Regions from separate parts of the Vibrio coralinecrosis genome, predicted to be linked through region 1. Evidence: predicted binding sites of a transcription regulator. Region 1 holds the regulator's gene; each other region holds the start of a gene.

The links. Region 1 encodes PurR, which represses purine synthesis genes. Its sites were predicted from a motif close to TNANGNAAACGTTTNCNTNA; they were not measured.
Region 2: the regulator PurR is predicted to act here: its motif matches at 4,063-4,082, upstream of glyA (serine hydroxymethyltransferase).
Region 3: the regulator PurR is predicted to act here: its motif matches at 5,886-5,905, upstream of purT (formate-dependent phosphoribosylglycinamide formyltransferase).
Region 4: the regulator PurR is predicted to act here: its motif matches at 3,199-3,218, upstream of pckA (phosphoenolpyruvate carboxykinase (ATP)).

What each region holds. Positions count from the first base shown of each region.
Region 1 covers NZ_CP024627.1:2,165,400-2,173,127, reverse strand. Annotated here, with positions in the region: gene CTT30_RS10105 (IS4 family transposase) at 1-1,176, opposite strand, end outside; gene CTT30_RS10100 (TfoX/Sxy family DNA transformation protein) at 1,291-1,884, opposite strand; cyclic di-GMP riboswitch class I at 2,069-2,155, opposite strand; gene purR (HTH-type transcriptional repressor PurR) at 2,301-3,308, opposite strand; gene torD (molecular chaperone TorD) at 3,525-4,172, opposite strand; gene torR (two-component system response regulator TorR) at 4,410-5,123, shown strand; gene elyC (envelope biogenesis factor ElyC) at 5,178-5,981, opposite strand; gene cmoM (tRNA uridine 5-oxyacetic acid(34) methyltransferase CmoM) at 6,096-6,887, shown strand; gene mukF (chromosome partition protein MukF) at 6,890-7,728, shown strand, end outside.
Region 2 covers NZ_CP024627.1:2,448,993-2,456,720, reverse strand. Annotated here, with positions in the region: gene CTT30_RS11605 (efflux RND transporter periplasmic adaptor subunit) at 1-23, shown strand, start outside; gene vexH (vibriobactin export RND transporter permease subunit VexH) at 23-3,133, shown strand; gene CTT30_RS11595 (YitT family protein) at 3,194-3,793, opposite strand; gene glyA (serine hydroxymethyltransferase) at 4,160-5,410, shown strand; gene CTT30_RS11585 (hypothetical protein) at 5,659-6,225, shown strand; gene CTT30_RS11580 (hypothetical protein) at 6,299-6,625, opposite strand; gene lipA (lipoyl synthase) at 6,758-7,723, opposite strand.
Region 3 covers NZ_CP024627.1:1,455,575-1,463,302, forward strand. Annotated here, with positions in the region: gene hutC (histidine utilization transcriptional repressor HutC) at 1-312, opposite strand, end outside; gene CTT30_RS07035 (sporulation protein) at 498-1,241, shown strand; gene CTT30_RS07040 (DUF3187 family protein) at 1,238-2,221, opposite strand; gene CTT30_RS07045 (ASCH domain-containing protein) at 2,349-2,816, opposite strand; gene CTT30_RS07050 (nucleotidyltransferase family protein) at 2,874-3,647, opposite strand; gene CTT30_RS07055 (thiopurine S-methyltransferase) at 3,964-4,611, shown strand; gene purT (formate-dependent phosphoribosylglycinamide formyltransferase) at 4,649-5,824, opposite strand; gene CTT30_RS07065 (cyclic di-GMP phosphodiesterase) at 6,158-7,363, shown strand; gene cdd (cytidine deaminase) at 7,412-7,728, opposite strand, start outside.
Region 4 covers NZ_CP024627.1:100,565-108,292, forward strand. Annotated here, with positions in the region: gene CTT30_RS00440 (AsmA family protein) at 1-1,281, opposite strand, end outside; gene pckA (phosphoenolpyruvate carboxykinase (ATP)) at 1,393-3,024, opposite strand; gene hslO (Hsp33 family molecular chaperone HslO) at 3,364-4,239, opposite strand; gene hslR (ribosome-associated heat shock protein Hsp15) at 4,294-4,680, opposite strand; gene gspC (type II secretion system protein GspC) at 4,935-5,804, shown strand; gene gspD (type II secretion system secretin GspD) at 5,844-7,728, shown strand, end outside.

The DNA of each region.
Region 1 (7,728 bases):
AAGCGCTAGCCAACGTAGCTGGGTATCTATCAAATTTATTGCCGCTGTAAAGCTCACTCTAGTTGGCCTTACCTCAGCGTCTTTAGCAATATGAACCATCTCTAAGCGCACCAAATTGTACGCCAGCAATATTCCCCAGAGCTCTTGTCTAACACCAGCAGCAAAACGACTTCTCAAGGTGACTTCATTTTGTAACTGAGTTTGTTTTATCTCACCGTAACCTTCTTCTATTTCCCAGCGTTGCCAATAGACAGTCAATAAGTCTTCTAATGAGTATTTCTCAGGATCAACCAGTGAAGTTATAAAGCCTTCAATTTCACCTTTTGGGTCTTTGTAGAGGATGAGGCGTGCTTGCCAATGAGTCGGCAAATTAGGGTTATTGCGCTGAGCTTGCTGTGAAACAGGCATAGAGATAAGCATGTCGTTTTCAGCAAAACGCTCCAAAACTTCATATCTTACTTTGCGTTTCACAGGGGTTAGCCAGTGGCTATTGGAGGCAGCAGCATTCCACGATATCAATAGGTCGGCAGAAAAGTAGCAACGATCAAACAATGTGAGTGAGTTTGCTGGCACGTCTCCTAATAATCGGCGTGCCAGTGTTGTCTCACCGACCTGACAAGCATCGAATGCAGCCCCTACCATAAAACGTGTCTCGGTAGCCATCAGACCGACCAAGCGCAGTTGAGGATAAGGTTTATGTTTTTGAGAAATGAATCCAAACGCTTGCGCATTGTCTTCTGAATCTTGGCAACGAAAAGTGGTACCATCCACGGCCATAATGTTTAGCCCTAGCGCCTTATCCTTTACTAGCGCGTCGCTCTCCCATGCCGCCATAGAGGTTTTAAACAAAGCAGCGAGAGGAGCTTCGTCCAAACGTCGCCTAGAGTCAGTAAGTACGCTAGGTGCAACACGAGACCAAGAATCCTGAGGCTTAGGTTGGAGAGCTAGGTCAAGAGAACTGCATACTTCTTTGATTGATTTATTCCGTTGCAATCCCATCCAAATGACGAGCCAGACGGCTTGTTGCGCTGGTAAGCGTCGCCTTCTAATGCTTGCTTTAGACGTATCAAGCAAAGCTTGTTCTATCCATTCAAGCTGAATGGCATTAACTACAGACTCATAGTTTTTACCATCCTCGATAGTCTCATGTGCCAAAAGCAGCTCTTGAGCAAACATAAAAAATCCCCACTAACTTTGTTAGTGGGGATTATCATACGATCTCAGGATCGTTCAAGTCTCTAAAACGATCGGCATTAAACCTATTCGGTTGGCTTTTAAACAATTAGCGACTTAACTATTGAGTTTATTGACTAACTCCTGACGGCGCTCAGGAGGAATGACTGACCAATGTTTGCCATTGATAGCCCCTTCTAGAGCCCAGAGCAGTTCGAGTGAAACATCCGCTGAGTGGGTTGCCTGAATAGCTTTAAACGCTTCTACAGAGCCCGCTTCCTCTAGATTTTCCACGCTCTCGATTCCTGCTTTCTTGAGCATTCGCTCGGTTGCAAGGCGGAGGTTAGGTAAGTCCTTGAGGCGATTTGGTCGAGTCTTCGCTTGCGATGTTTTTTCTTTTTTGGCAATGGCCAACGCACTTTGTGCCAACGCAAGGGCACGAGTATGGCAAGAAGCTACATCATCCGTTAAAGCAAAATATTTGGTAACGACGGGAAAGCCTCGTTTTTTATAAACGTAGGGTTCTAAGCCTTCAGATTTGAATTGATTAGCCAGCTTGTCGTCGGCGCGGATATGGAGTTTATCGTTAACTACCAATGCGAACATTGTGTCGTCTGCGAAGATTCCGAATCCACCGAACATCGAACGTGACTTTATACGACCAAGCTGATCAAAAAGTCGCATCGAGTCTTTAAGTATTGGTTTATCCATGCTGTGTTATCTCGGTGTATATTATTATACGCCACCAAATTCAGGTCCGAGAGATTAGCAAAATAATGCAGATAAAGTGTCAGTAAGGTGTCATACCGAAATAAAATTCACTCGCTAATCCCTGAGTTCTAGAAAGATTATAGAGTGTTGTTTTAAACGATACGGATCGTTTGCATCTTTGCCCATCGGCAACCCCGCTACCTTTCAGTCTCCTGAGTCAGGCCGGAAGCTTTGCGTCCCACTCTTTCGAAGTGGTTTGCCCTGTTCGTGGCATTAGTCGAACATTTTAAGGATAAATAAAATTTGAGGTAAGTATCACATCTTGATTGATCAAATGTGATCTTGGTTCAAGTAAATTGCTTTAAAATGATATGTCCGACCAATAGATTGAGCTATCAGTCGGATGACAGCTAATGCTATTTGTTTAAGTTGTATACGGTATCGCGCACAACGATCTCAGGGTGCATTTCGAATACACGCTTCTCGTGTTCTTTGTCTTTGATGCGCTCAAGTAAAATTTCAAACGCATTTTTACCAACGCGACGTTTAGGTTGGTGGACTGTGGTTAGTGGTGGTGAGAAGTACTCGGCAAGTTCAATATTGTCGTATCCAATCACAGAAATATCTTCAGGAACACGAATACCTTTTTGCTGAAGTCGACTCATTAAACCTAATGCCATGGTATCGTTGAAACAAAATACGGCAGTTGGCTTGTTGTCCATAGCGACAATTTTATCGGCAGCCAATACAGCGGTATCACACTCGAAGTTACCTTCAAGAATCCAGTTTTCGTTGACAGAGAGGTTGGCTTCATCCATCGCTCGTCGGAAACCTTGGATGCGCTCTTGGCATGCAGCTTTTTCGAAGTGACCACTGAGACAAGCGATATCTTTGTGGCCATTGTCTATCAGATATTTAGTCGCTAGGTAGCCACCTTCTTCTGAATTGTCGATGATTTTATCGGCTTGAGAGCTTTCAGGTCCCCAATCCATGACCACTTTTGGAATATCCTTATGGCGGTCTAGCATCTCACTTAATTCTTCTGTGAGGTCAGAACACATAACGAGGATGCCATCTACGCGCTTTTCCGCTAGCATACGGATATAGTCACGCTGTTTCTCGTAAATGCCACCAGTATTACACAGGATCAATGTGTAGCCCTGACGGTAACAGTAGCTTTCTACGCCGTCGATGACTTCAGAAAAGAATAGGTTGGTCGATTGGGTAACAAGCATACCGATAGTTCGAGTGCTGTTACATTTTAAGCTTCGTGCGACCGCGCTTGGTGCATAATTCAATTCGGCAACGGCTTCCATGACTTTTTCTTGTGTTGCTTCAGCAACAAAGCGCGTCTTATTGATCACGTGAGAAACTGTTGTAGTTGACACGCCAGCTAGGCGTGCCACATCTTTAATAGTGGCCATAAGGTTCTGTCCTGTCGATGACTGCCAGGAAGTATATTCAGAGTGTAGAATAATTCGGCAGAAAGTATCAGAAACACAAAAACCGCTTTATTCAGCGGTTTGTCTCTAGTTCGTTCATTTTTATCGTTTGCGGTCACGATTCTAGACCGCAAACAGAAGAAGAGCAAATAAAAAACGAAGGTGTGATAAGTTTTAAATCACAGATCAACAATAAGGTTATTCACCTTTAAGATAGGTGCAATCAAGTTCAAGAAACGCAATCAGTAATGAAGCTGTTGCCGCGTAAAACCCAAATTCATCTAAAGCTTGGCACTTTCTAGTGAATTGTGGAAGCCAACTTAAAAGATGTTTATGAATAAACTGTTCCTGTTCGATAAAAGCATCTTCCATGTGGCGTTCTTGTTCTAACTCGTTGGAGCGGATAATCAAGTTTCCTAAAAAGTCGAGCTCAATCGCGAGGTGATCCGCAGGTTCATTCAGCGCTTTATCAACTTCAATGCCGTGTTTGGCCATTAGCTGTTCCATGTCTGTTGCAGGCTGATCATTGAGAAGCCCAGATTTGCCTATGTACACGGAAGCGTAGGGTAGCGCTGAGTCTTTGTCTGACTTTAGAAACAAATCGCAGAAGTCAGCGGCCAGTTCGAGCTGGGCATCTTCGCGATCGATAAGACGATTGAGTGCATCGACTAATTTGTTTATGGCTGACTTCAGATGAGGGTTTTCTCCCAGCCCAGTCAGAAAGGAACGGATTTCTTCTGAGTGATACTGCTGGAGGTTTTCCTCTGTTAACTCCTTGGCAAACAGGCTGGATAACCACCAGTAGATTTCAGCACGTTTTTCGTTGAATGCTTTGATTTCTTGCATTGGTTAAGACTCCTGGAAATTCTATTTATCAGTTTAACGAATAAAAATGAATAGCGGTAATGGCGGTTGTTTCAGATTGAGTGCAAAAATGGAAAGTTATTAATGGCCTAAGCGAGGTTTGTTTTGAATCAATAAAACATCGCCTTTCTGGTTTGAAAGCGGTCAAAAGCTAGAAATGTGACTGATTATGAATAGAATGAATGAGAGACAATTTCAAAATGTAATTAAGTGGTGTAAATGAGCTATCACGTATTAGTTGTAGAGGATGATGCCGCCACTCGCAGTAAACTGGTTGGTTACTTTCAGAATGAAGGTTACCAAGTGAGTGAAGCGGAAAGTGGAGAGCAAATGCGCGATACACTGCAAAATCATGCGGTTGATTTGGTGATGCTTGACATTAACCTACCTGGTGAAGATGGGCTAATGCTCACTCGTGAGCTTCGCAGTCAGTCTGATATTGGTATTATCCTCGTTACAGGACGTACGGATAGCATTGATAAAATTGTTGGTCTTGAGATGGGGGCCGATGATTACGTCACTAAACCGTTTGAACTTCGAGAGCTGCTTGTTCGGGTTAAAAATCTCCTTTGGCGTATATCGGCAGTACGAAGTGCTGATGAGCTGAGTGAGCAGAAAAAAGATGATGGCAATATTGTACGTTTTGCGGAGTGGACCTTTGATGTGCAGCGTCGAGCATTGAGTAAAAATGGTGAGCCAGTGAAGCTGACTAAAGCAGAATATGAATTGCTAGTTGCTTTGTCATCATACCCAAATCAAGTCCTGAGCCGAGAACGTATCTTGAATATGATTAGCCATCGAGTTGATGCGCCGAATGATCGCACCATTGATGTTCTAATAAGACGTATGCGCGCTAAGATGGAATTTGACCCCAAGAACCCGCAGATTTTTGTCACGGTACATGGCGAAGGGTACATGTTTGCAGGTGATTGACCTAAACAGATAAGCAAAAAAATACCGAGGCATGCCTCGGTATTTTTCATTTGATTAAACGTTACTGTCGGAAGCGTGTACTGCTTTCTCTTCGTAATCGGATGCCCAGTCACGTAACGATTGCCAGATGCGGCCCAGCGTTTCATGCCAATAGCGCTCAGTTTGCTCAAGATAGACAGCTTTCGGTGTGTACTTAGCCCACGCCTGAGTGACATTATCATGAGCCAAATAGTTGGTTGGCGCAGGGTAAGGCTTAAGACCGGCAGAATGGAATTCATTCAGTGCACGTTTCATGTGGCTGGCGGAAGTGACCACGACCAATTTTTTGCGCTTAACAAACGCAGCAGCTTGCCTTGCTTCTTCCCAAGTATCCTTCGCAGTTTCCAGCAGAATAATATCCGACTTTGAAACGCCTAATGCGAGCGCAACTTTGGCCATCATACGAGCATTACTGACTTCAGAACCGCCTGCGTAACCTGACAGAATCAGCTTAGACCCTGGGTAGATACGCATGATGCGTATCCCTTCCGTCAGGCGCATCAGGCCGGTGCGACTTAATTCAGACGTGGGAGGGATTCGGTCGTCCACAACATGGCCACTACCTAACACCATGACATAATCGATCGTCTCATCGACCGGAAAAAACGCAGAATACTGACGCTCAAGTGGCATCAGGAGACGAGAAGAAACTGGCTGGAATGCAATGAGAAAAATACCAATGAAAGAGAATAGAACAACAAAACAGCCTGTTTTTTGCTTCCTTGTAAACATAATCAGCATCAGGCCTAAAAAACCGATGATCAGCATTGCTGGCAAAGGCATTAAAAGGGATGACACCACTTTTTTCAGCTCAAACATACTTAAATAGTCCGAAAAAACACCAATTGATTTTAATTTAAGAGAATCCCTCTTTATATCTGCCTTTCTTATGACAGAATAGCAGCACGATTCGACATGATAACCTAAGCCGCCGTGACTGAAGACCGCAATTTCGACGATATTGCCCACAAATTTGTAAAAAACATCTACGGCTCCGATAAAGGAGAGATACGCCAAGTTATTGTTTGGGAAGAACTTGAACAACTACTATGTGCGGTTAATGGTAGCAGGAAAAGCCTCGATGTGCTGGATGCAGGTGGTGGATTAGCACAAATGTCGCAAAAGCTGGCTAAACTCGGACATCGAGTCGCTTTATGTGATCTATCTTTGGAAATGCTGCAACTAGCCAAGCAGGATATTGAAAAAAATGGCTTGCTTGAGCAGTATCGCTTGATTCATTCGCCAGTCCAGAACATTGCAGAGCATCTGGAACAGCCCGTTGATGTGGTCATGTTCCATGCGGTGATGGAGTGGTTGGCAGACCCTAAGCCCGCTTTAGAAACGGTGCTTAAGCAGGTGAAACCGGGGGGTGCAGCTTCCATCATGTTTTACAACCATCATGGTCTGGTCTACAAGAATGTCGTATGTGGCAATATTCCTCATGTATTAGAGGGCATGCCGCATCGAAAACGATTTAAGTTACAGCCGCAGAAAGGGCTTAAACCAGAAGAGGTCTATAAGTGGATTGAAGACGCTGGCTTTGAAATCTGTGGCAAAGCTGGTATTCGCTGTTTCAGTGACTATATCGGAAACAGAGAATACATGGGCGACTATAAGACAGAAGATGTGGTAGCACTTGAGCGACAGCTGTGTCGACAAGAGCCCTATCTCTCGCTAGGCCGATACATACATGTATGGGCCAAAAAGAAAGAAGAACAGGAATAATAATGAGTGAGATGATTCTCAACGCTGCTGAGCAACCCATTGATGAATTGGTTGGCTGGGTAAAGCAGCACGATTTCTCATTAAACCTGCCGACTGAACGTCTCGCATTTCTCATCGCTATTGCAGTCCTTAGCAATGAGAGGTTTGATGAAGAATTGGGTGAAGGTGAATTGCACGACGCATTTACTATCGTCACTCGATTATTTGAGGATACCGGAGAAGCGTCTGCTTTCCGGGCTAACAACGCAATTAATGAGATGGTAAAGCAGAGGCTGATTAGCCGTTTTACCAGTGAAGTGAACGATGGCGCGAGCATTTATCGCTTGTCGCCGCTCGCGATTGGGATTACGGACTATTATGTTCGCCATCGTGAGTTTTCTAAATTACGCCTCTCTATCCAATTGTCGATGGTGGCGGATGAAATGGCGAAAGCGATTGAATCTGCTCAGCAAGGCGGAACGCCGGGGCACTGGAAAAAGAATGTTTATGGCGTGCTCAAATATTCTGTGGGTGAGATATTCGATCAAATTGATCTCAACCAACGTGTTATGGATGAGCAGCAACAATCAGTCAAAGTGCAGATTGCTGAGCTGCTTAACAAAGATTGGCGTGAAGCGATCAATAACTGTGAAGAGTTGTTATCTGAAACGTCTAGTACGTTACGAGAACTGCAAGATACGTTACAAGCCGCTAGTGACGAGCTACAAACTCAAATCCTTGATATTCAGGAAATTGTTTACGGACAAGATGAACTGGAATTTATTGAGGAGGCCTTGTTTGGCTTACAGATGAAACTAGATCGCATCACCAGCTGGGGCCAACAAGCGATTGATTTATGGAT
Region 2 (7,728 bases), 280 kb from region 1:
CTGAGCAAGAAGGTAACAGCTAATGTGGTTATCTGATGCTTCTGTAAAACGCCCCGTTGCGGCGGTCGTTCTCAGCTTACTGCTGTGTGTATTTGGTATTGTCTCTTTCAGTAAACTAGCGGTACGCGAAATGCCAGATATTGAAAGTCCGGTCGTATCAATCAGTACCCGTTATGAAGGCGCTTCAGCGACCATTATTGAAAGCCAAATTACGTCTGCACTGGAAGACCAGCTTTCTGGTATCAGTGGTATTGATGAAATTGAATCGAAAACGCGTAATGGCAGTTCACGGATCACGATTACTTTTGAACTCGGTTATGATCTCAATACTGGCGTCAGTGACGTTCGGGATGCGGTTGCACGTGCGCAGCGTTCCTTGCCTGATGAGGCGGATGATCCGATTGTTTATAAGAATAATGGCTCCGGTGAAGCGTCTCTCTACATCAATCTGAGCTCTTCAGAAATGGATCGGACGCAGTTGACGGACTATGTCGACCGAGTTCTGCTCGACAGATTCAGTTTGATCTCGGGTGTAAGTTCGGTGGACGTGTCTGGCGGCTTGTATAAAGTCATGTACGTTAAGCTGAAGCCTGCACAGATGGCGGGGCGTGGAGTCACGACATCTGACATTACTGCGGCACTCAACAATGAGAATATTGAAAGTCCGGGCGGCGAGGTACGTAACGATCAGATCGTGATGTCGGTTCGTACCGCTCGCAGTTATAACGTCGCCGAAGATTTCGAGTACCTTGTCGTTAAACGTGCCAGTGATAACTCGCCCATCTATCTGAAAGATGTCGCGGATGTCTACATTGGTGCGGAGAACGAAAGCTCGACCTTTAAGAGTGATGGTGTCGTCAATGTCAGTATGGGGATTGTGCCTCAATCGGACGCCAATCCGCTGGAAGTTGCTGACTTAGTGCATGATGAAGTGGAAAAAATCCAGCAATTCCTTCCATCGGGAACTCGTCTTGCCATCGACTATGATTCAACCGTCTTTATTGAGCGTTCGATAGCGGAAGTGTATAGCACTCTGTTTATTACCGGTGGTCTGGTCATTCTCGTGCTGTACATATTCATTGGTCAGGTACGAGCCACGCTGATCCCAGCAGTAACGGTGCCTGTTTCTTTGATTTCATCCTTCATGGCCGCTTACTACTTCGGTTTTTCCATCAACCTTATCACGTTGATGGCGCTGATATTGTCGATTGGCTTGGTAGTCGATGATGCTATCGTGGTGGTGGAGAACATTTTCCATCATATCGAACGGGGTGAAAAACCGCTGTTGGCGGCATACAAAGGGACACGCGAAGTTGGCTTTGCCGTAGTGGCGACAACTCTGGTACTGGTCATGGTTTTCCTGCCCATCTCGTTTATGGATGGCATGGTCGGCCTGCTGTTTACCGAGTTCTCGGTATTGTTGGCGATGTCGGTGATTTTCTCGTCATTGATTGCACTGACTCTGACTCCAGTACTGGGCAGCCAACTATTAAAGGCTAACGTGAAACCAAACCGCTTTAACCGTTTCATCGATCGCATGTTTGGTCGTTTGGAAAGCGGTTACCGTAAAGTATTGCGTGGAGCCTTGAAATGGAAATGGGCCGCGCCTCTGATCATCTTGACCTGTATCGGCGGAAGTTGGGGCTTGATGAAACAAGTGCCTTCTCAGCTCACACCATCTGAAGACCGCGGAGTGATCTTTGCCTTTGTTCGTGGTGCGGATGCGACTAGTTACAACCGCATGGCTGCGAACATGGATATCGTCGAAGAGCGCTTATTGCCGCTACTGGGCGAAGGCTTCCTTAAGTCCTTCAGCATCCAATCGCCAGCCTTTGGTGGTAACGCCGGTGACCAGACGGGGTTCGTGATCATGATTCTGGATGACTGGAATGATCGTGAGGTAACGGCTCAACAGGCGTTAGGCGAGGTGAGAAAGGCGCTGGTGGGGATTCCAGATGTTCGTGTCTTCCCATTTATGCCAGGCTTCCGAGGCGGCTCCAGTGAGCCAGTCCAGTTCGTGTTAGGTGGTTCTGATTACCCAGAGCTGAAACAGTGGGCTGAAAAGTTAGAACAGTTAGCAGAAGAGTCTCCGATCATGGAGGGGGCGGACATTAACTACTCTGAGCGAACCCCTGAGCTGGTGGTGACGGTTGACAAACAACGTGCGGCAGAGTTGGGCATCAGCGTATCAGAGATTTCTGAGACCTTAGAAATTATGCTTGGCGGTAAGAGTGAAACGACTTTTGTCGAGCGTGGTGAAGAATATGACGTTTATCTGCGCGGTGATGAGAACAGCTTCAATAACGCGACGGATCTGAGCCAGATTTATCTGCGAACCAGTTCAGGCGAATTAGTGACACTGGATGCGGTCACCAAGATTGAAGAAGTGGCTTCGTCGATTCGTTTGTCACATTACAACAAACAGAAATCGATTACCGTAACGGCTAACTTGTCTGATGGGTATACCTTAGGTCAGGCTCTGGATTTCCTAGATCAACAAGCGGTGGAAATTCTGCCGGGCGATATCTCAGTCAGCTACTCTGGTGAATCGAAAGATTATAAAGAGAACCAATCCAGTATTCTGGTGGTATTTGGCTTGGCACTGTTGGTCGCGTACCTAGTGTTGGCAGCGCAGTTTGAAAGCTTCATTAACCCACTGGTGGTGATGTTCACTGTTCCTATGGGGGTATTCGGCGGCTTCTTGGGCTTGTTCTTTATGAGTCAAGGGCTGAATATCTACAGCCAGATTGGCATGATCATGTTGATTGGTATGGTGACCAAGAACGGTATCCTGATCGTTGAGTTTGCGAACCAACTGCGTGATCGCGGCTTCGAATTTGAGAAAGCAATAGCCGATGCTGCGGCACGTCGCCTGCGCCCAATCATGATGACGGCGTTCACTACGCTTGCAGGTGCCATTCCATTGATCCTATCGACAGGGGCAGGTTATGAAAGCCGAGTGGCGGTAGGTACGGTGATCTTCTTCGGTATGGGTTTCGCAACGCTGGTGACTTTGTTTGTTATCCCTGCGATGTACCGACTGATTTCAGCAAGTACGCAGTCACCGGGTCATGTGGAAGCTGAACTGAACAAAGAGCTAAGTCACGATGTGAAGGCCAGAACCTCACACTAATCGCAGCAACCAATAACGCAAAAAGCCCGCAATCGCGGGCTTCTCTTCATCTAGTGGTTCTCAACCATAGTTGACCGAATAACGGGTTGGCTTGTGGTTCATGGCTAACACGACATTGAGCAGGATAGCACCCAGAATGGATAACCCGATGACTTCAGGAGAGACAAAGAAGAATGATGCGAACAAGATGCAACAATCGATGGCTAGTTGGGACTTGCCCACTGAGATACCGAACTTATCCTGAATAAACAGGCAAAGTACGTTGAAACCTCCGAGACTTGAGCGATGCCGGAACAGGATAAGCATACCTAAGCCCATCAGTAATCCGCCGGCAACCGCGCAATACACAACGTTGACCGTTTCAAGGCTGACGACCAGATATAGGTGATCTGCAAACACAGAGACTAAGGCACCAGAAATAGCACTGTTAAAGGCAAATCGTGAGCCAAAACGCTTCCACGCGAGTAAATAAAAAGGACTATTGGCCAAAAAGTAAAGCGTACCGAAGGAAAGTGACACAAACTGGTTCATAAGCAACGCTAAACCAGTGGTGCCTCCGGTTAACAGATCTGCAGATTGGAGGAAGAAAACGCCCTGAGCGACCAGAAATGTTCCGGTTAAAATAGCAATCCAATCTTCTTTGCGTGAGTGTTTTTCCATCAATTTGAAACTTTTACAGTAGATAATGGCGCGCATACTATTTAAAAAATGAGGTTTTCGGTAGCTTGAGAAGCAAATTTAAGGTAAACCTATGTAATTATCGTTTTACGGGGTGTAAAGGGAAAAATTGACACTTTTCATATTTATACGATTTAGAAAGGTGACAATATGACAATCCTCGTAGAACCACATGAAGAATCTGCATGAGAAAAAGTAAAACTTTCTCTTTATGACCAAGATCAAATTATGTAGAATGCGCGCTATTAACGTGATGCAAACGTTTGCGCGAGTCAGTTTGCGTAGATTAATAGGGTCATTAGTAGGTTTTTTGCAAATTTCAGTTTAAATCTGAGTCAGGAGATACAGATGCTAAAGCGTGATATGAACATCGCAGATTACGATGCGGAACTGTTCGCAGCAATCCAAGAAGAAACTCTTCGCCAGGAAGAACACATTGAACTAATTGCTTCAGAAAACTACACCAGTCCACGTGTAATGGAAGCTCAAGGTTCTCAGTTAACAAACAAATACGCAGAAGGCTACCCTGGCAAGCGTTACTACGGTGGTTGTGAATACGTTGATAAAGCGGAAGCTTTGGCAATTGATCGTGCATGTCAGCTATTCGGCTGTGAGTACGCGAACGTTCAACCTCACTCTGGCTCACAAGCAAACAGCGCTGTTTACATGGCATTGCTAAACCCAGGTGATACTGTTCTAGGTATGAGCCTAGCGCATGGTGGTCACTTGACTCATGGCTCACCAGTAAACTTCTCTGGTAAACACTACAACGTGATTCCTTACGGTATCGACGAAGCGGGTCAAATTAACTACGACGAGATGGAGCAGCTTGCTCTAGAGCACAAGCCTAAGATGATCATCGGCGGCTTCTCGGCTTACTCTCAAATCGTTGACTGGGCTCGCATGCGTGAAATTGCAGACAAAGCCGGCGCGTACCTATTTGTCGACATGGCGCACGTTGCTGGTCTAATCGCAGCAGGCGAATACCCAACGCCAGTCCCTCACGCTCACGTAGTGACGACGACTACGCACAAGACACTAGCGGGCCCACGTGGTGGTCTAATCCTGTCTAATGCTGGCGAAGATATGTACAAGAAGTTGAACTCCGCGGTATTCCCTGGTGGTCAGGGTGGTCCTCTGATGCATGTTATCGCAGGTAAAGCGGTAGCGTTCAAAGAAGCAATGGAGCCGGAATTCAAAGCGTACCAAGCGCGCGTAGTGAAGAACGCTAAAGCGATGGTTGCCCAGTTCCAAGAGCGTGGTTACAAGATCGTTTCTAACGGTACAGAGAACCACCTGTTCCTAGTTGACCTCATCGACAAAGACATCACAGGTAAAGATGCAGATGCAGCACTTGGTGCAGCAAACATCACGGTAAACAAGAACTCAGTGCCAAACGATCCACGTAGCCCGTTCGTGACTTCTGGTATCCGTGTAGGTTCTCCAGCCATCACTCGTCGTGGTTTCACTGAAGAAGATGCTAAAGAACTAGCGAACTGGATGTGTGACGTTCTTGATAACATCGGCAGCGAAGAGGTTATCCAAGCAACGAAAGCGAAAGTGCTTGAAATCTGTAAGCGCCTACCGGTTTACGCTTAATCTCACTGCGCGAATCATTGCCACTTTTAAAACCTCCCGCTGGGAGGTTTTTTATTTTCTGATTCTTTCCCTAAGCAAACCAACTGGATAAACCAGTTACTCCTTCACTTCCCTTATCATGCTGGTCACTCAATGATTGATAATTAAAAACCGCAACATAATCACAATGTTTTATATCTGTGATTGATTGGTATTGAGTTTAAATCTATATACTTAGTTTTAATTGGCTATTCATAAGGAAGAGTTGAATGCGTCCAACGAAAGAAAACCTGACCGCTTTGGTCGGCAAAAATATTGAAATGGATATGCGTCTCACGTGTCAACCGGAAAACAGCGAGACTGGCTATTTGGAAAAGCAGTATGGTGTGACCTTAATTCAGCGTGATGGCAAAGTAGTTTTGACGCGAGATGATTCCTCCGTTGATGCTGGTGTTTGGGTACCATACGCTGAAACCAAAGCGGTGGTAGGGCGTTACACAGGCAGTGGCATAGGTTGGTTAGCGTCTGGGCCGTTTAGTGGTTGTGAAATGGCTGTTGGTGTAGATAAAGAGCAAAACCGAGTTTTTGCTGCACATATTGCAAAGCAAAGCGGTTCAACGGCACCAGCGGATTATCGAAAATTCCGCACCGATGCGAAAGCGAGTGAGTTTTATTGGAACCGGATTCCGATGCCTTTCGAAGATAAGTTTTCCTGTGCGTATGTTTTTGTTATCTGTTCAACAGACGGCATTATTTCGATGAACTCGTTAGAAGTCGAAGTGACCAGCATGGGGGGAAGCAATGGTAAGGTATTGTCGGTAAGAACGTTCAAATAGTGGAGCTCTTGCCGTTGAAATGAAAAAGGTTGATGAAAACAAATCATCAACCTTTTTTGATTCTAGCTTGAGCCTATTTTGAAATGCTCAGTAGCGTACCTGACTTACACTTGAATGAGTAGTACTTACGGCTTTCGCTGAACTTGCCAAGACCTTCACCATCACAGTAATCGATGTTGATATCACGCATAGTCTCAAGCGTTGCTTCGCTGGTTAGAGCAAACTTAGAGCCGTCAGCACATACGATACGTACGCGGCCATCGTCACTGACAGAGTAAAGTTCAACCTCTGTATTACACAGCTCAAAAGAAGCTTCGCGGAAATTGTCCTGCTGTGTGTTAGACGCACAACCTGCTGTTAGCGCGGCGAGAGCAACAGCAACAAAACCTAGTCTTTTCATAATAATTCCTTGGAGATGTACTTTTTTATGTCGTTAGAGCTAAGCCTATAGAAGAGTTGTGTCTCATTCAAGAAACGAAACAAAAAAGGGCTGACTTATTTTGCCAACCCTTACGACTAATTAAAGTGATATTTAGCTTACTTCGACACCTTGTGCTTGTAGGTCAGCATGGTATGAAGAGCGAACAAATGGGCCACATGCCGCGTGAGTGAAGCCCAGTTCCAGAGCAATTTCTTTTAACTCATCAAATTCTGAAGGCGGCACATAACGTTCAACGGGGAGATGGTGACGACTTGGTGCTAAGTACTGACCTAGAGTCAGCATAGTCACACCATGCTCGCGAAGATCTTTAAGAACTTCAACGATTTCTTCTTTAGTTTCACCTAGACCCATCATTAAGCCTGATTTAGTCGGTACATCCGGATGCTGTTCTTTGAATTTCTTAAGCAGCTGTAGCGACCATTTGTAATTGGCGCCTGGACGAGCTTTGCGGTACAGACGAGGTGCCGTTTCCAAGTTATGGTTGAAGACATCTGGTGGGTTGTCTTTCATTAATTCAAGTGCGACATCCATACGGCCGCGGAAATCTGGGACTAGAGTCTCGATACGGATGTTTGGATTTTTGGCACGTATCTCACGGTTACAATCAGCGAAGTGTTTTGCTCCACCGTCACGAAGATCATCACGGTCAACTGAGGTAATAACCACATATTTCAGCTTCATATCTGAAATGGTTTGCGCCAGTTTTTTCGGTTCATCGGCTTCAGGAGCAACTGGGCGTCCATGAGCGACATCACAGAAAGGGCAGCGACGAGTACAGATAGCACCAAGAATCATAAAAGTGGCCGTACCGTGGTTGAAGCACTCTGCTAAGTTAGGACAAGACGCTTCCTCACACACCGAGTGGAGGTTATTCTTACGCATAGCTGACTTAATATCTTGGATACGTTGGCTATCAGCAGGTAGCTTGATCTTCATCCAATCAGGCTTACGCAGGATTTCTTTTTGCTCAGTTGGCATGTTCTTAACTGGGATCAGTGCCATCTTGTCGGCGTCGCGGTATTTAACGCCTTTTTCCATTTGGATTGGTTTACTCATGCTAT
Region 3 (7,728 bases), 710 kb from region 1:
TTGCTTAATCACTTTGCTAGAGTAGGTTTTACCACGTAGCTTCACTTCTTCGGCAATATTTTGAATATCCAGTAATGGAGACTCTGCTTTATCATCTGGTGCACAAACAAATGTGCCGAGCCTAGGCCGCCTTTGAAGCTTACCTTCAGCGACTAGATCACGAATTGCTTTATTGACTGTCATCCGGCTAACTTCGAACTGTTCTGTTAGCTCCAGTTCAGTCGATATACGATGACCCACAGGCCAATATCCGGAATCGATTTTGTCAGTAATATATTGTTTTATTTGAAGATATAATGGCGATTGGCTCATAATTACTTAATAATTACCTAATTGACTATACAAATGGTGATTCATTTGCCATTAAATTGCAACTCTGGTTACGGATTAATCGTTCAAATGATGGTTGACGCATTATTCAGAGAAAGGACTTGCGGCTGATTAACACGACATGTTAATCAGACACGATAACGACATAGAAAGTAAAAGGAAACCTTATGTTTGGTAAGTTAAAAGCGTCACTGGGTATTGGAGCTGCGAAAGTAGATACGATTCTTGAGAGTATGTCTGTTTTTCAGGGAGAAACTCTGAAAGGTGTTGTCCATATTCAAGGGGGCGATGTTGAGCAGCAAATTGACGCTATTAATCTTAAACTCTGTACTGAGGTCAAAGTTGAGAATGATAACGGTGCTAGCTATCAGAGTTTCACCATTGGTAGCCTTCAGGCAGTACAACCTTTCACTATTCAGCCGCAGGAAAATAAACAGGTTCCTTTCGAATTTAAGTTAGATGATGAAACACCGATTACGGCGCTGAATGCAATGAAGAATCAGTGTCATGTTTGGGTAGAAACAGCATTAGATATTGATTTCGCGATCGATCCTAAAGATCGTGACTTTGTTGAAGTGAAAGCATTACCGGTGGCTTCTAAAGTAATTTCGGCGATAGAGCAGGCTGGCTTTGCAATGGTCAAGGCCGATGTGGAAAAAGGGTATTTGCGAGGCAGTAACTTCTCATCTAAATCTGGTTGCTATCAGGAGATAGAATTCCGCAACAATGGCTTCATCAACAAGAAAGAAATAGAATTGTCATTCATCCTTGATGGCAGTGTTATGCATTGTTTAGCAGAAGTTGACCGTTCGCTTAGCATGCGAGGTGACCAGTACGTTTCTTTCTCTCTGAGCCTTAACGCCAGCGATGCTGAAATCAGCTCTGCGGTTAGCCGAGTGCTTTCAGTTTAAGCTTGGTTATCTGAGCCCCCAAAGCGGTACCGATATCCTATTCCAAAGGCGATGTCGGTACTGTTATCTGCGTTAAACATGTTTTCCACTGCGGTCAATTCAATGGCTGAGTTTTCCATCTGGTAACGATAGCCAAAGGTGAATTCGGTCGACGGCTTGGAAAATTCATCCTCCCCATCTGATACGCCCTCATGAAAAGCGATTTGCCCAATAAGATGGTGCCTTTCCAATAGCTGGTAGCGATAGCTAGCTCCAACCGTCCAGGTGCTAGAGCGATAGGGCATATCTTTGAATACTGTTGGTGTATTGCGAAAAGTAATCGCAAGTAGGGTGTCTAGAGAGTGTTTATCGCGGCGATAGCCGTAGTTTAGCTGAATACCTTGTTCGAATTCTGAAGAACTGAAAATGCCATGTTTGGTGTCGTTGTAGTAAAGAGATGCCCCGACTGAAAGCCCGTGATGCTCTTTATTGATAAATTGGTATTGCATGTAACTGGTGATCGCGTGGCTTAGGCTTTCTCCACGGAAGTCTTCCAACTCTATGCCATATTCAGGCATATTGATCACAAAGCGGTCGTTGTCCACATCCTCTCGGCCATTTTGGTCAATGCCAACCCAATCGTGAAACGCAATGGTTAATCGATCTAGGTGGTTATTGCCAGCATAGTTCCAGCGATAGCTTAGCTCTAATTGCCATTCTGAAGAGAACTGCCATTTCCCACCAACGGCAATCTGATTTTGGTAGTAGTCTAACTCGTAATCCGGAGTGACAGCCCAAATACTTGAAATAGTGCCGGTACCATAGACCTCGATATCGTCTTCATCCATTGAAAATCCAGAGCGGAGCTGAGGGGACAAACTGTTGGTATGGAAAGGCGATTGTGTATAGCTTTGCACTGGTCCGTAGTCGATTTGTGCCCACGCAGCGTTAACTATTACCAGAGGAATGAGAGAGAGAAAAAACTGTCTGCAAAGGATCATAGATTCATTTCTTATTCTTATGTCACTGATAAAAGGATAGTTTATGGTTTTACCATGTGCCGAATTTATGATCGGATATGTGCTGAGGGACGTCTGGCTAACTCTCAGCAGTCGGTCTGGGGGAGCTTTACAGCGGATACACTTTTTCGAATCGTTCTAGTACCAATTCGGACTGTAAATCGAATTTGGCACCAATCTCACCAGCGTACTGAGTAAAGAATCTAATGTGCGCGTCACGCCACCATTCATAGCTCAGGTCACCTTCTCCTTCTGAGCGGGCAAACTCTTCAGTTACTTGATCGAAAGGGCAGATAGAAACTTCTGTTAGGCGAATGATACAAACCGGCTCTTGCTGCCAGTTAAGCACCACTGTAATGCGACCTACCTGAGGAAGAGGTTCTTGTTCAATATCATAGCCTTGTTTCAAGCTACAGGACGCTCGCTTTGTACCTTCGCTAATCAATTTGGCGCATTGGTTGGCATTAAACTCGTCAGCGCAAAAATATTCAGCGATGGTGTCTGGTATCGCTTCTCGCTGTTGAGGTGTGAGTGTGGTGAGGTATTCGTTTAGATACGCTTGTTGCTGTGAGGTCATCATCGTCCTTGAAAAGAAGCCCCTTCAATAATAAGGGGCTGTCGCATTTAGTTAGGCCTAGGCAGCACTTAGATGGGTGGTAATATAAGGTTGCCATGCTTCTTGGTAAAGCGCTTTCGACTGAGCTCGCATTGACTTAATCTGAGCGAATTCAAACTCACTGATGTGGCGGCCTTCTGAAGCCGCTTGACGTTCAATTTTCTGAATACGTTCGTACAAGTCATGCTCTGGACCACTTTTTACATCGGCAATGGCTTTAAGGTGTAGCTGGACTTCAGCAATCAAGTTGGTCTTTGGAAGCTGGACCAATAGATTTAGGTCACGATAGCCTGAAGCCCCAGGTTTCTTAAAGCGGTTTTTTACTTTTACCACAGTGGTTTCACGATTCAACACTTCGTAAGCTGACATCAAGCCTTCGATGTCATCGGCAACAATCGTTGCACGGGCAAGGTCAGTAATACGCTCAGCATCACCATCAAGTTCATAGGCGATCTTTTGCTTTGCTCGCTCTGCAGATTTCACACCTGCAAAGTGGGCGTTTGTTGAAGTTAGCATTGCAGTGCTCTTACAGATCATTTCTAGCTCAGCCTGAGCTTGGTGTGCTTTGCTGTATAGAATGTCGAAGTCAGAGTAGGGTTGAAGTGGAGTTGTTGGTGTGGATTGGATGCCATACAGGCCACTCAGGTTGTGTTTGAATGCTTTGGAACAAACTTCGTTCTGGTTAGTCGAACGATTTTCCTCACTACCGGGTGCTGTTGGAATAGCGGCGAAAGCTGGCGCGCGGCTGAGCATTAAAAGCATCAGGGCCGTAGTTCGCAAAAATAGGCTCATTCACTCTCCTTAGATTCGTAGCGTCTTGGGTAAATGGTGTAAGAAAAGATTCAACAACCAAGGCATACCAATCTCTAATTTATATATGAGGGCTAGTCCGATAATTACAATGTAGGAATATCCTTGTGATGTAATTGTATGAGCTAACTCTCAATTTGTTTGAGTGCCCGATTCCCTTATGGTTCATTCTCAATTTGTAAATCAGTATAAACGCTTTATCTGAACCCAATCTGAACGGTTTATAAAGCTTGAGGGATACCACTGAGAAACGCTTTCGTATAGGCTATGAGGCAGTCACGTCAGGTAGGGAATAAAAATGAAAGATCCAGAATTTTGGCACAGTAAATGGGCATCAAACCAAATCGGTTTTCACTTAGAAGATGTAAACCCGCTGCTGGTTCAGTATTGGTCCGAAACCAAACCGAGCAGAGAAGATAAAGTGTTTGTCCCTCTGTGTGGTAAAACGGAAGATCTAGTCTGGTTAGCGACCAAGCATGAAGATGTTCAGGGAGTGGAACTAAGCAAAATTGCAGTACGTTCATTTTTTGCTGAACATTTTTATACGCCTACGGTGATCCCTGTAAATGGTCAGCACGAATTGTATCAGTTTGATGAGCTGTCTGTTTACACTGGCGACATCTTTACCGCGCCCGTTCAGCCAGTTGAGATTGTGTATGACCGTGCTGCTCTGGTCGCTTTGCCAGAAGAAATGCGTGCAGATTACGTCCAGCGTATTAAATCTCTGCTGAAACCGGGCGGAAGAATTCTGTTAGTTACGTTAGATTATCCGCAAGCTGAAATGGCGGGTCCTCCATTCTCTGTGACCGAAACAGAAGTACGCTCTTTATTCTCAGAATACCGCATCACTAAACTGTATCGTGATGACGCAGATGAAAACCATCCTAAGATAGCGAAGAAAGGCTTATCTAGCTTCGCAGAAGAAGTGTATTTGATAGAAAGTTAATGATGAAAGCCCCTGAATAAGCTCAGGGGCTTTTGTTTTAATAAACGATTTTTATCTTATCTGCGCTGGACACGGCGCTTTCTATCGCTTGCTCAATGGCCTCTCTACGAGCAATGCTCACTCCTAAGCGTCTGCGTCCATTGATATCAGGTTTTCCAAATAAACGAAGTTGAGTTTGTGGGGCAGCTAGAGCGTCTACCATTCCTTTAAACTGAAGGTTATCGGATTGGCCTTGTCCCAAAATTACCGCTGATGCGGTAGGCCCGTACTGGGTGATACCTGAAATAGGTAGGCCAGTGAATGCGCGGACATGAAGTGCGAATTCAGAACTGTCTTGAGACATAAGAGTGACTAGGCCAGTATCGTGCGGGCGAGGGGAGACCTCATTGAAAATGACGGTGTCACCTTTAACGAACAGTTCTACGCCGAAGATACCTCGGCCTCCTAACGCATTTACAACTTTGCTAGCGGCGTCTTGAGCGGCAGATAGCGCAGCATCAGACATCGCTTGAGGTTGCCATGACTCACGATAGTCACCGTCTTCTTGGCGGTGTCCAATCGGAGCGCAGAAGTGGATACCATCAATAGCTTTAACCGTTAATAGAGTGATCTCATAATCAAAATCAATAAAGCCTTCGACAATAACGCGTCCTGCACCTGTGCGGCCACCTTCTTGTGCATATTGCCAAGCGGCCTCTACATCCGCTGCTGATTTAATAACACTTTGCCCCTTGCCTGAAGAGCTCATAATTGGTTTGCATACACATGGGATGCCAACAGACTCAACGGCTTGGGTGAATTCTTCATAGGTACTAGCAAAATGGTAAGGTGAAGTGGTGAGGTTGAGCTCTTCTGCTGCCAGCCGGCGTATTCCTTCTCGGTTCATTGTTAGGCGAGTTGCATTTGCTGTTGGCACAACATTTAATCCGTTGGCTTCAAGCTCAACGAGTTTCTCTGTGGCTATGGCTTCAATTTCAGGTACAACGTAATCCGGTTGTTCTTTGGTGATAATTTTTTCTAACGCTTCGCCATCAAGCATATCTAATGTGTAGCTTCGGTGCGCCACCTGCATGGCGGGAGCATTTTCATATCGGTCACATGCAATGACTTCTAAGCCTAAACGTTGACATTCAATCGCAACTTCTTTTCCAAGTTCCCCGGAACCTAGCAGCAACACTCGTGTCGCGTTATTGCGGGTAGCAGTACCAAACATAAATAACCTTTCACAATTAATGGAGATTGAAATTGATACGAATCATACTGATATAAACAGAAAAGGCAAACGTTTGCCTTTTCTGTGAGAATTACATCTGGATACTGTAGAACCATGTATTATATACGTTCAGTGGATGATTTTACTTGCTCTATGCTGCCGAATGAGGTTGTTATGACTTGTGTATTGAACGGAAGAGAGTGAATTGAGTGTGCATCGTTAAAAATCTTAATTATGTGACATATCAGTAGAGTGAATGCTTAAGTAAAGTGATAAGTTTGTGATTATAATTTATAAAACTACAGAAATCACAATAGTTGTCATAGTCAATAGATGAAGTACGATCCAAACAACTCCATAAAGGTTCCGATTGATACGTTAATGGTTGGGATGTTTGTTACGGCAATCGAAGATAACAAGCGCGTCAATTTGGCAAATGCGGGTAGAGTTTCTTCTAAGAAAGCCATCCAGCAACTCGTTCAGAATGGGATCAAATTCGCTTGGGTAGATAAAAGTCTGTCTGCTAAAGGGAGTGTGTTTAAACCTGTGGTTGAAGCCAAGCCCAAGGTGAACGAAGAGTCGTCACCAACACCAATTAAACGCAAGCCCATGAGCCGTTTTTCTAAGCAGAAGAAAGCGTCAAAAATCATTCGTGAAGCCAAAGGTCTTGCGCAAAAAATTCTTAATCAGACGTTTGATGATAAGTCGATTCATGTTGATGAGTTAGATGGTTGGGCCAATGATCTTATAGAAGCGGTATTGATTGATTCCGATGCTTTGCACTGCGTCTCTGCACTAAGAAGTAAAGACGAGTATTTGCTTGAGCATTCAGTCAATGTCGCTACTTTACTGGTGACTTTTGGCAAACACCTTGACTTGCCGAAAGAGACACTAAAGCAACTGGCTATCGGCGGTATTATTCATGATGTTGGCAAAATTAAGGTGGACGATAAAGTTCTGCACAAGCCTGGTAAGCTCACCCCCGAAGAGTTTGAGCATATGAAATTGCATCAAGTCTATGCTGAAGAGATTATTTTTACTGTCGAGGGGTTAGGTAGCATCAGTCGTGATGTTTGTCTGATGCATCATGAAAAATTAGACGGCAATGGCTACCCGAAGGGGCTCAAGGGTGATGAAATACCATTACATGGGAGAATGAGCTGCATTGTGGATATCTATGATGCATTGACCGCAGATCGCTGTTACAAGAAAGGAATGAGCTCGGCCGAAGCGTTTAAGATCATATTGAGTTTAACGCCATTTCATCTTGATCGTGACTTGGTTTATAAGTTTATTAACTGTATCGGCGTCTATCCAGTCGGGGCATTAGTCGAACTGAATGACGGTAGGGTTGGCATTGTTTGGACATCGAATGCGGATGAACCTCTAAAGCCAGTAGTGAAGTGCTTTTACTCAAGAAAATATAAGCGTTTTATTGATGTCAGTTTCGTCGATATCAAGAACAGTCAATATAAAATTGCGAAGGCGATTGCGCCAAGTAATCTTGAAGTAGATCCCGCCCCATTTTTTGATGTGTGAGAAAATAATAAAGGCGCTAACTCAGCGCCTTATGCGAATATCACCTTATTAGATAGCCAAATAAGATACAGGGATATCGGGGTTGATTGCTTCCAGCGTTGACTGAGTATCGGCAAGGTGGCTGATTGTGCCTTCAGACATCTCAACAAGTGCTGCTGTGGCAATATTATCGAATGACTCACCATCAAGAAGTAATTGGATCAATGCTACTTGTAGTGGAGGTAGGCTTGGGTTGAAGGCTGCATTTTCTGCATAGGCACCTTGATACACTTTTCCACTTTTTAGCTTGATGCTAACACCACTTAAATTGTGAGTGTAAGGCGCATAGCTTCTATTCAACGCACTTAATGCTTTGAGGACGACTT
Region 4 (7,728 bases), 1.2 Mb from region 1:
GACTTCTAGATGACCGTTGTGCAATCCTACCTGATTTTGATGAATCAAGGTGAGATTCTCTCCTTCGATATTCAAACCGGACACTTGCCAATAGGGTGAGCGTTCTACTTGTATCAGTTGTGCATTTTCGATGTCGAGATCAGCGATACTCAATGAGTGAAGTGGCTTCGACACATCGGAGAGTGTGCGGAGAAGCTGGTCTGTTTGTTCTAGCCATTTTACTCCGGAAACCTTGAGTTGATTCAAGGCTACTTTGTTTGGTGTGATCTTGCCGTTGAACTGGATTCTTCCTTGTTTGAAATCGGCATCAAACTCATCTATGGCGATTTGGTTAGCACTCAAGCCTAACCTTGCAGTTGGCGAAATGAGGCGAATTTGTTCGAAATCGGCACTTTCAGCATCAAAGGAGATGTAGCCATTCTCCTGTAACCAAAGTGGACGGTCGAGATAGAGATTTTCGAGGGATGCATCGAGCTGATTAAATTGCCACCCAGCATAGTGGATGTTGCTGCTGAGAAGATCGAGGCTATTTATGTGGTACACCGGTAGATTGAGAGATTCCAAGCGCGAGAGCAATTTTTCTGCTGAGGTGCTTGACGGCATTTCAAGCTTATTGACGGTGACATTGATCAATGACCAGCCTTGAGAAAATTGTTCAGCTTGACCTGAGATGTCAGCGCCGTGCCATTGGAAAGAGGCGCCATAGATGGTGCTGTCTTGGGCTTGATATTGAGCGTCGATCAGCAGGTTATCTAGAGCTTCTCCTTTAATATAAAGCTGTTGGGCGGAAAGCTGAACATCCCCATAGGGTAAGTATTGCTGTGCACTGCTCCATTGAGGTTGTGTGACTTGAAGGTTGACATCGCGGGCAGACCAGCCGGGAGCGGTGATATCGACGTGTTGTAGAGCCAGCTGTTCTAAGTTAACCGATTGTAGCAAGGGCGAATTGAAATCAGTCAGGTCGACAGTGGCCCCCTCAACCAAAACTGAATCCAAGCTGGCTTTATTGTTTTTCCACAGCGATGGGCTTAGCCAAAGTGTCAGTTTAGGAATGTGCAGTGCGTTTGATTCAGCACCGATTTCAACATCTTCTAATGTCAGTTGATACGGAGGTGTGTAGGATGCGCGTTGAGTAGTGATGGTATAGGGGGTTAGATTTTGTAGCATCCCGTTGACTACTTGGCTCGCATAGCTAGTGTTGAGCAGAACGAACAGGGCCAGTAGCGGTAAGCTGATCAGGCTGACAATTGCAATGGCAGTTAGCAGCAATGCTTTCTTCAAAATCTCGACCTTTCCTCTAAGTAATGTTGCTAGCTTGGAACATTTTTTCTTTTCAGGCAACAAAAAGCCCCTCCCAAGAGGGGCTTAGCTAAGCAATTGGTGGCGATATCACTAATCTAGCTGAGGTCCAGCGGCAACCAGTGACTTACCTTCAGCGTTATCGGTGTACTTATCGAAGTTGTTGATAAAGCGCTGTGCCAAATCCTTCGCTTTGCTTTCCCACTGCAGCGGGTCAGTGTAGGTATCGCGAGGATCTAGGATTGTTGGGTCAACGTCATGTAACGCAGTTGGAACTTCCAAGTTGAAGATAGGAATATGCTTCGTTTCCGCTTTCTCAATCGAGCCATCTAAGATCGCATCAATGATGCCACGGGTATCTTGAATAGAGATACGCTTACCACTGCCGTTCCAGCCAGTATTGACGAGGTAAGCTTCTGCTCCTGCCGCTTCCATACGTTTCACCAGTACCTCAGCGTATTTGGTTGGATGCAGGGTCAAGAATGCCGCGCCAAAACACGCTGAGAAGGTTGGAGTGGGTTCGGTAATGCCACGCTCTGTACCAGCTAGTTTTGCGGTAAAGCCCGATAGGAAGTGATACTTGGTTTGTTCTGGCGTCAATTTTGATACCGGAGGTAGCACGCCGAACGCATCTGCAGATAAGAAAATCACCTTATTTGCATGGCCGGCTTTCGATACTGGTTTAACAATGTTTTCAATATGTTCGATGGGGTAAGACACACGCGTGTTTTCTGTTTTTGAGCCGTCATCGAAGTCAATGGAGCCATCACTGCGTACTGTTACGTTCTCAAGCAAAGCATCACGACGAATTGCATTGTAGATGTCCGGTTCGGCTTCTTTCGATAGCTTGATGGTCTTGGCGTAACACCCTCCTTCGAAGTTGAAGATACCATCGTCATCCCAGCCGTGCTCATCATCACCGATCAGCTCGCGCTTAGGATCAGTAGAGAGTGTGGTTTTACCTGTGCCTGATAGGCCAAAGAAGACTGCAACATCACCATTCTCTTTACACTTGTTGGCGCTGCAGTGCATAGAAGCAATGCCTTTGAGCGGGAGGAAGTAGTTCATCATAGCGAACATACCTTTCTTCATCTCACCGCCGTACCAAGTGCCACCGATCAATTGCATGCGCTCAGTCAGGTTGAAAACTGTGAAGTTTTCAGAGTTCAGACCGTGTTCTTGCCATTTCTGGTTGGTGCACTTCGCGCCATTCATGACGACGAAGTCAGGCTCGAATGTTGCTAACTCTTCCTCACTTGGGCGAATGAACATGTTCTTAACGAAGTGTGCTTGCCAAGCGACTTCAGTAATAACTCGGATGCTGAGGCGTGTATCTGGGTTGGCACCGCAGTAACCGTCAATCACAAAGACACGTTTACCTGAGAGTTGGTTAGTTACTTGTTCTTTGAGATCATTCCAGATTTCTTGAGTGATGGGTTTGTTGTCGTTTTTGACTTTATCAGAAGTCCACCACATGTGCTCTTCTGTTGTTGAGTCTTTAACGATGTACTTATCTTTTGGTGAGCGTCCAGTAAAGATACCCGTGTCCACGGCGACTGCACCGAGCTCTGTGACTACCCCTTTCTCGTAGCCTTCCAGATCTGCGCGCGTTTCTTCTTCGAACAGCATTTCGTAACTTGGATTGCGGACAACCTCTTTTACGTTGTGAAGCCCGTGTTTGGTAAGATCAATTGTTGCAGCCTTTGCATGTTCCATAACGGTCATAGGTGCTCCTTGTAGGAATATTTTGTAGGGATTTTGTAATAATGTTTTGATGGTTATCTGCTCACCATGCTAGCAACGGGTCTCTGTGAAAACAGGGATATAGCTCAAAATTTATCCATGATTTCTATGGGGTTTTAAGCGACTCATCACATATTGGCCGAGATAGTGTATCGTGCACGCAAAGGATTGCGCTAGAGCAAGAAGGATTATTAATTGACTAAAATTAAGTGGTTGTTTTATTACGTTAAAGCCTAATGTTAACGGGGCTTTGATCACAAAAAGGCCAGCGATATGCTGGCCTTTTGACTGGTAAATTACGTGCTTCTTAAATTATAAAAATTAATGCAACGTTTTGTTGCCCGAATCAGTCTGATCGAACAGCTCTGCAACTTGAGCTTCATCAAACGTGTAATTCGTGCCGCAGTAATCACAATGTAAAGAAATTGAGCCAACCTCTGCCAAAATGTCATTGATTTCTGAGCGCTCGACAGTGACGATCGCGGCACCGCTGCGCTCGCGTGAACAGCCGCAGTGGAATGTCACTGGCTGTGGTTCAAACAGACGAACTTTCTCTTGGTTGTATAGACGGTAAAGCAGATCGTTGGCTTCAAGTGTGAATAGCTCTTCGTCTTTAACGGTATCTGTCAGTTGCTCTAGATGTTCAAAATCTTCAGGCGTTCCAGTACCATCTGGCATAACTTGGATCAGCATGCCAGCAGCATGCTGTTGACCTTGGTGTTCACCGAGGCGCAACCAAATACGAGTCTTTAACTGCTCTGAGTTGGCGAAGTAGCTTTCAAGAATTTCAGATAAGTTGTCACCATCTAGGCCAACAATACCTTGGTAACGTTCACCTTTCTTAGGATCGATAGTGATGACTAAGTGACCTTTGCCCATCATGTCATGAATGCTAGCGTCGTCAGCAATATCACCTTCCCAGCGCGCGACACCGCGAATTTTCTGGTCATTATCACCATTAATGACAGCCAGAGAAACTGGGCCATCGCCTTGCAGCTGCATAGTAATAGAGCCTTCGAACTTTAAGGTTGCAGTCAGCAGGGTTGTAGATACTAATAGCTCACCCAGTAGCTTCTGAAGTGGGGCTGGGTATTCCTTGCTGGAGATAATACGTTGGTAAGCGTCGTCCAATTGTACCAACTCGCCACGTACAGACAGGTCTTCAAAAAGGTAGCGATTTAAAACATTGTTTGCCATGTAAGCATTTCCTCGTACGTATGGTACTGATATCAGGCCAGTTTGGGCTGATACTTATTGATGTTTGAATTTGATGATGTCGCGACGCTGCTTTTTGTCAGGGCGACGATCTGGGCTTGGGTTATGGGCGTGAAGTTTGCGACGGGAGGCATTTTCTTCACGTTTAGCAAGGCTGTCTACCGTCTCTGTATAAAGAGTCTGAGCTTCCGGTGCGCCACGACGCTGATCGGAAATCTTTTCAATGATGACGGTTTTTTCCTCATGCCCCTGACGAAGCGTAATCATTGCGCCAAGCTCTACAGCTTTACTCGGCTTGCTGCGCTGGCCATTATAGTGAACTTTGCCGCCGTCGACCATATTTCGAGCAATGGAGCGAGTTTTGTAAAAACGTGCTGCCCATAGCCATTTATCAAGTCTAACTGCTTCAGTTTGGGAACCCATTGTGGATACTCGCCTCTAACTGGTGGTGAATCTTGTGCCAAATTATTGGTGTAACAATGGTGATGAAGCGCGCATTTTTCAAGGTATGTGGTAAAATTCCGCCGCTTTACATGTTAATCAGGCCGTTAGCTATTTAGCCTATTTCATATTTTGGTAGAATGCTTGGTTCAAATAAAAACTCTAATTATAGAGTACTTTGCTTGGTAAACAGTACCTTGCATGGCTTCGTCAGCTGGTGATCAAAAGGATTGTGAGTGAACATACGTGGTGTAATTCGACAGGACAGTTTCATAAAAAATCAGGACCGCCTGAGCTCAATGGCAACAGTGTTATTGTTAGGGCTGAGTGCTTGGGTGGCTGGTGCGATGATCTGGAAACCGATGGAATCGCAATCTGTGACGCCATGGCAGCCGACATTGGTTTCGGGCAGCGTGAGTAAAGGTTCAGGTTTGAACATTGCTGATCTGCAAAATAGTCACCTGTTTGGCCGTTACCAAGCACAACAAGCCCCTGTTGTGAAAAAGCCAGTGGTGACAGAAGCCCCAAAAAGTCGCTTGAATGTAATTTTGGTTGGTGTTGTGACGAGTACCGAACCGGATAAAAACCTTGCAGTAGTTGCCAGTAGAGGTCAACAGGCCACTTATGGTATTGGTGAAGCACTGGAAGGAACTCGAGCGACGGTTGTACAGGTGTTGTATGACCGAATTATCGTCGATAACTCAGGTCGCAATGAAACAGTCATGTTAGAAGGGCTAAAATACACCAAAGATCCGCAGCCACAACCAAAGACCAAATCAATAAAAGCAGACGTTTCCGCCGATAAGCTGGAAGAAATTCGTTCTGTTATTCGCAAAGATGCCAAACAAATTTTCCAATATGTTCGCATGTCTCAAATAAAAAGAGACGGTGAAGTTATTGGTTATCGCTTAACCCCAGGTAAAGAGAAAGAACTATTCGAATCGGTTGGCTTACAGTCAGGGGATATAGCAACACAAATCAATGGCCAAGATCTCAGTAACCCTGCAGCGATGGGGGAGATCTTCAAAAATATGTCTCAACTTACCGAACTTAATTTAACGGTAGAGAGAGATGGCCAGCCTTATGAAATTTATATTGAATTATAAGAATGATGCAGATGCGTGAATCATTCCGAGGAGTAGAGAGTGAACCATTGGCTTAAAAAAAGCGCTTGGCTTTTAGCAGGAAGCTTGTTGACGTCACCTGCCGTTGTATTCGCGAATGAATACAGTGCGAGCTTTAAAGGCACAGATATTCAAGAGTTCATCAACATTGTTGGTCGGAATCTGGAAAAAACCATCATCGTTGACCCGTCAGTACGTGGCAAGATTGATGTTCGTAGTTACGATATGTTGTCAGAAGAGCAGTACTACAGCTTTTTCTTAAATGTGCTCGAAGTCTATGGCTACGCTGTTGTTGAAATGGATAACGGTGTTATCAAAGTCATCAAGTCGAAAGACGCCAAAACATCAGCGATCCCTGTTGTCGGTGATGGTTCCGTTCAAGGTGACGAAGTGGTCACTCGTGTCGTAGCGGTTCGTAATGTTTCGGTGCGTGAATTGTCCCCTTTGCTGCGTCAATTGAATGATAATGCAGGGGCGGGTAATGTGGTTCACTACGATCCTGCCAATATCATCTTGATTACCGGCCGTGCAGCGGTGGTTAACCGATTAGCCGACATCATCAAACGTGTTGACCAAGCCGGTGACAAAGAAATCGAAGTGGTTGAGTTAGACAATGCTTCAGCGGCCGAAATGGTGCGAATTGTTGAAGCGTTGAACAAGACTAATGACGCGAAAAGTACACCAGCCTTTCTTCAGCCAAAGCTGGTGGCCGATGACCGTACTAACTCCATCCTTATCTCCGGTGATCCTCAAGTTCGCCAGCGGTTGCGTAAGTTGATTAAGCAGCTGGATGTCGAGATGGCGACCAAAGGCAACAACCGTGTGGTGTACCTCAAGTACGCTAAAGCAGAAGACCTCGTTGATGTACTCAAAGGGGTGTCGGATAACCTTCAAGCCGAAAAGTCCTCAGGTACTAAGCAATCCTCCAGTGCCCAGCGCGGCGAAGTGATGATTTCAGCTCACCCTGGCACCAATGCGCTTGTTCTGACCGCGCCGCCAGATATTATGAATGCGCTGCAAGATGTCATTTCTCAATTGGATATTCGCCGTGCACAGGTGCTGATTGAAGCCCTGATTGTCGAAATGACAGAAGGTGACGGTATTAACTTAGGTGTCCAGTGGGGCTCGCTCGAAACTGGTGCGATGATTCAGTACGGTAATACGGGCACACCCATTGGCCAAGTGATGGTTGGCCTCGAAGAAGCCGAAGATCAGAAGAGTACAGAGTATTACACTGATAATAACGGTAATCGAGTACCGTATGATGTGACTGAACCTGGTGATTATTCCACGCTAGCTTCCGCGCTCTCTGGCGTTAATGGTGCGGCACTTAGTGTAGTAATGGGAGATTGGACCGCACTGATCAGCGCAGTATCAAGCGACACCAACTCTAACATTCTGTCTTCTCCGAGCATTACCGTTATGGATAATGGCGAAGCGTCTTTCATTGTCGGTGAAGAGGTACCTGTCATCACGGGTTCAGCCGCTGGTTCGAACAACGATAACCCATTCCAGACGGTGGATCGTAAAGAAGTCGGTATCAAGCTGAAAGTTGTACCACAAATCAATGAAGGCAACTCAGTCCAGCTCACCATTGAGCAAGAAGTGTCTAACGTGCTACCGGCAACCAGTAATGCAGCGGTGGATGTCAGTTTTGCGAAACGTCAGCTTAATACCTCGGTTATGGTAGAAGATGGCCAAATGATTGTACTGGGTGGTTTGATTGACGAGCGTGCGCAAGAAAGTGAGTCTAAAGTACCGCTGCTTGGTGATATCCCGTATCTTGGCCGCTTGTTTAAGTCGACCAGTTCACAAATGCAAAAATCTAATCTGATGGTCTTCATCAAGCCAACCATCATTCGTGATGGTATGACGGCTGACGGTATTACTCAGCGTAAGTACAACT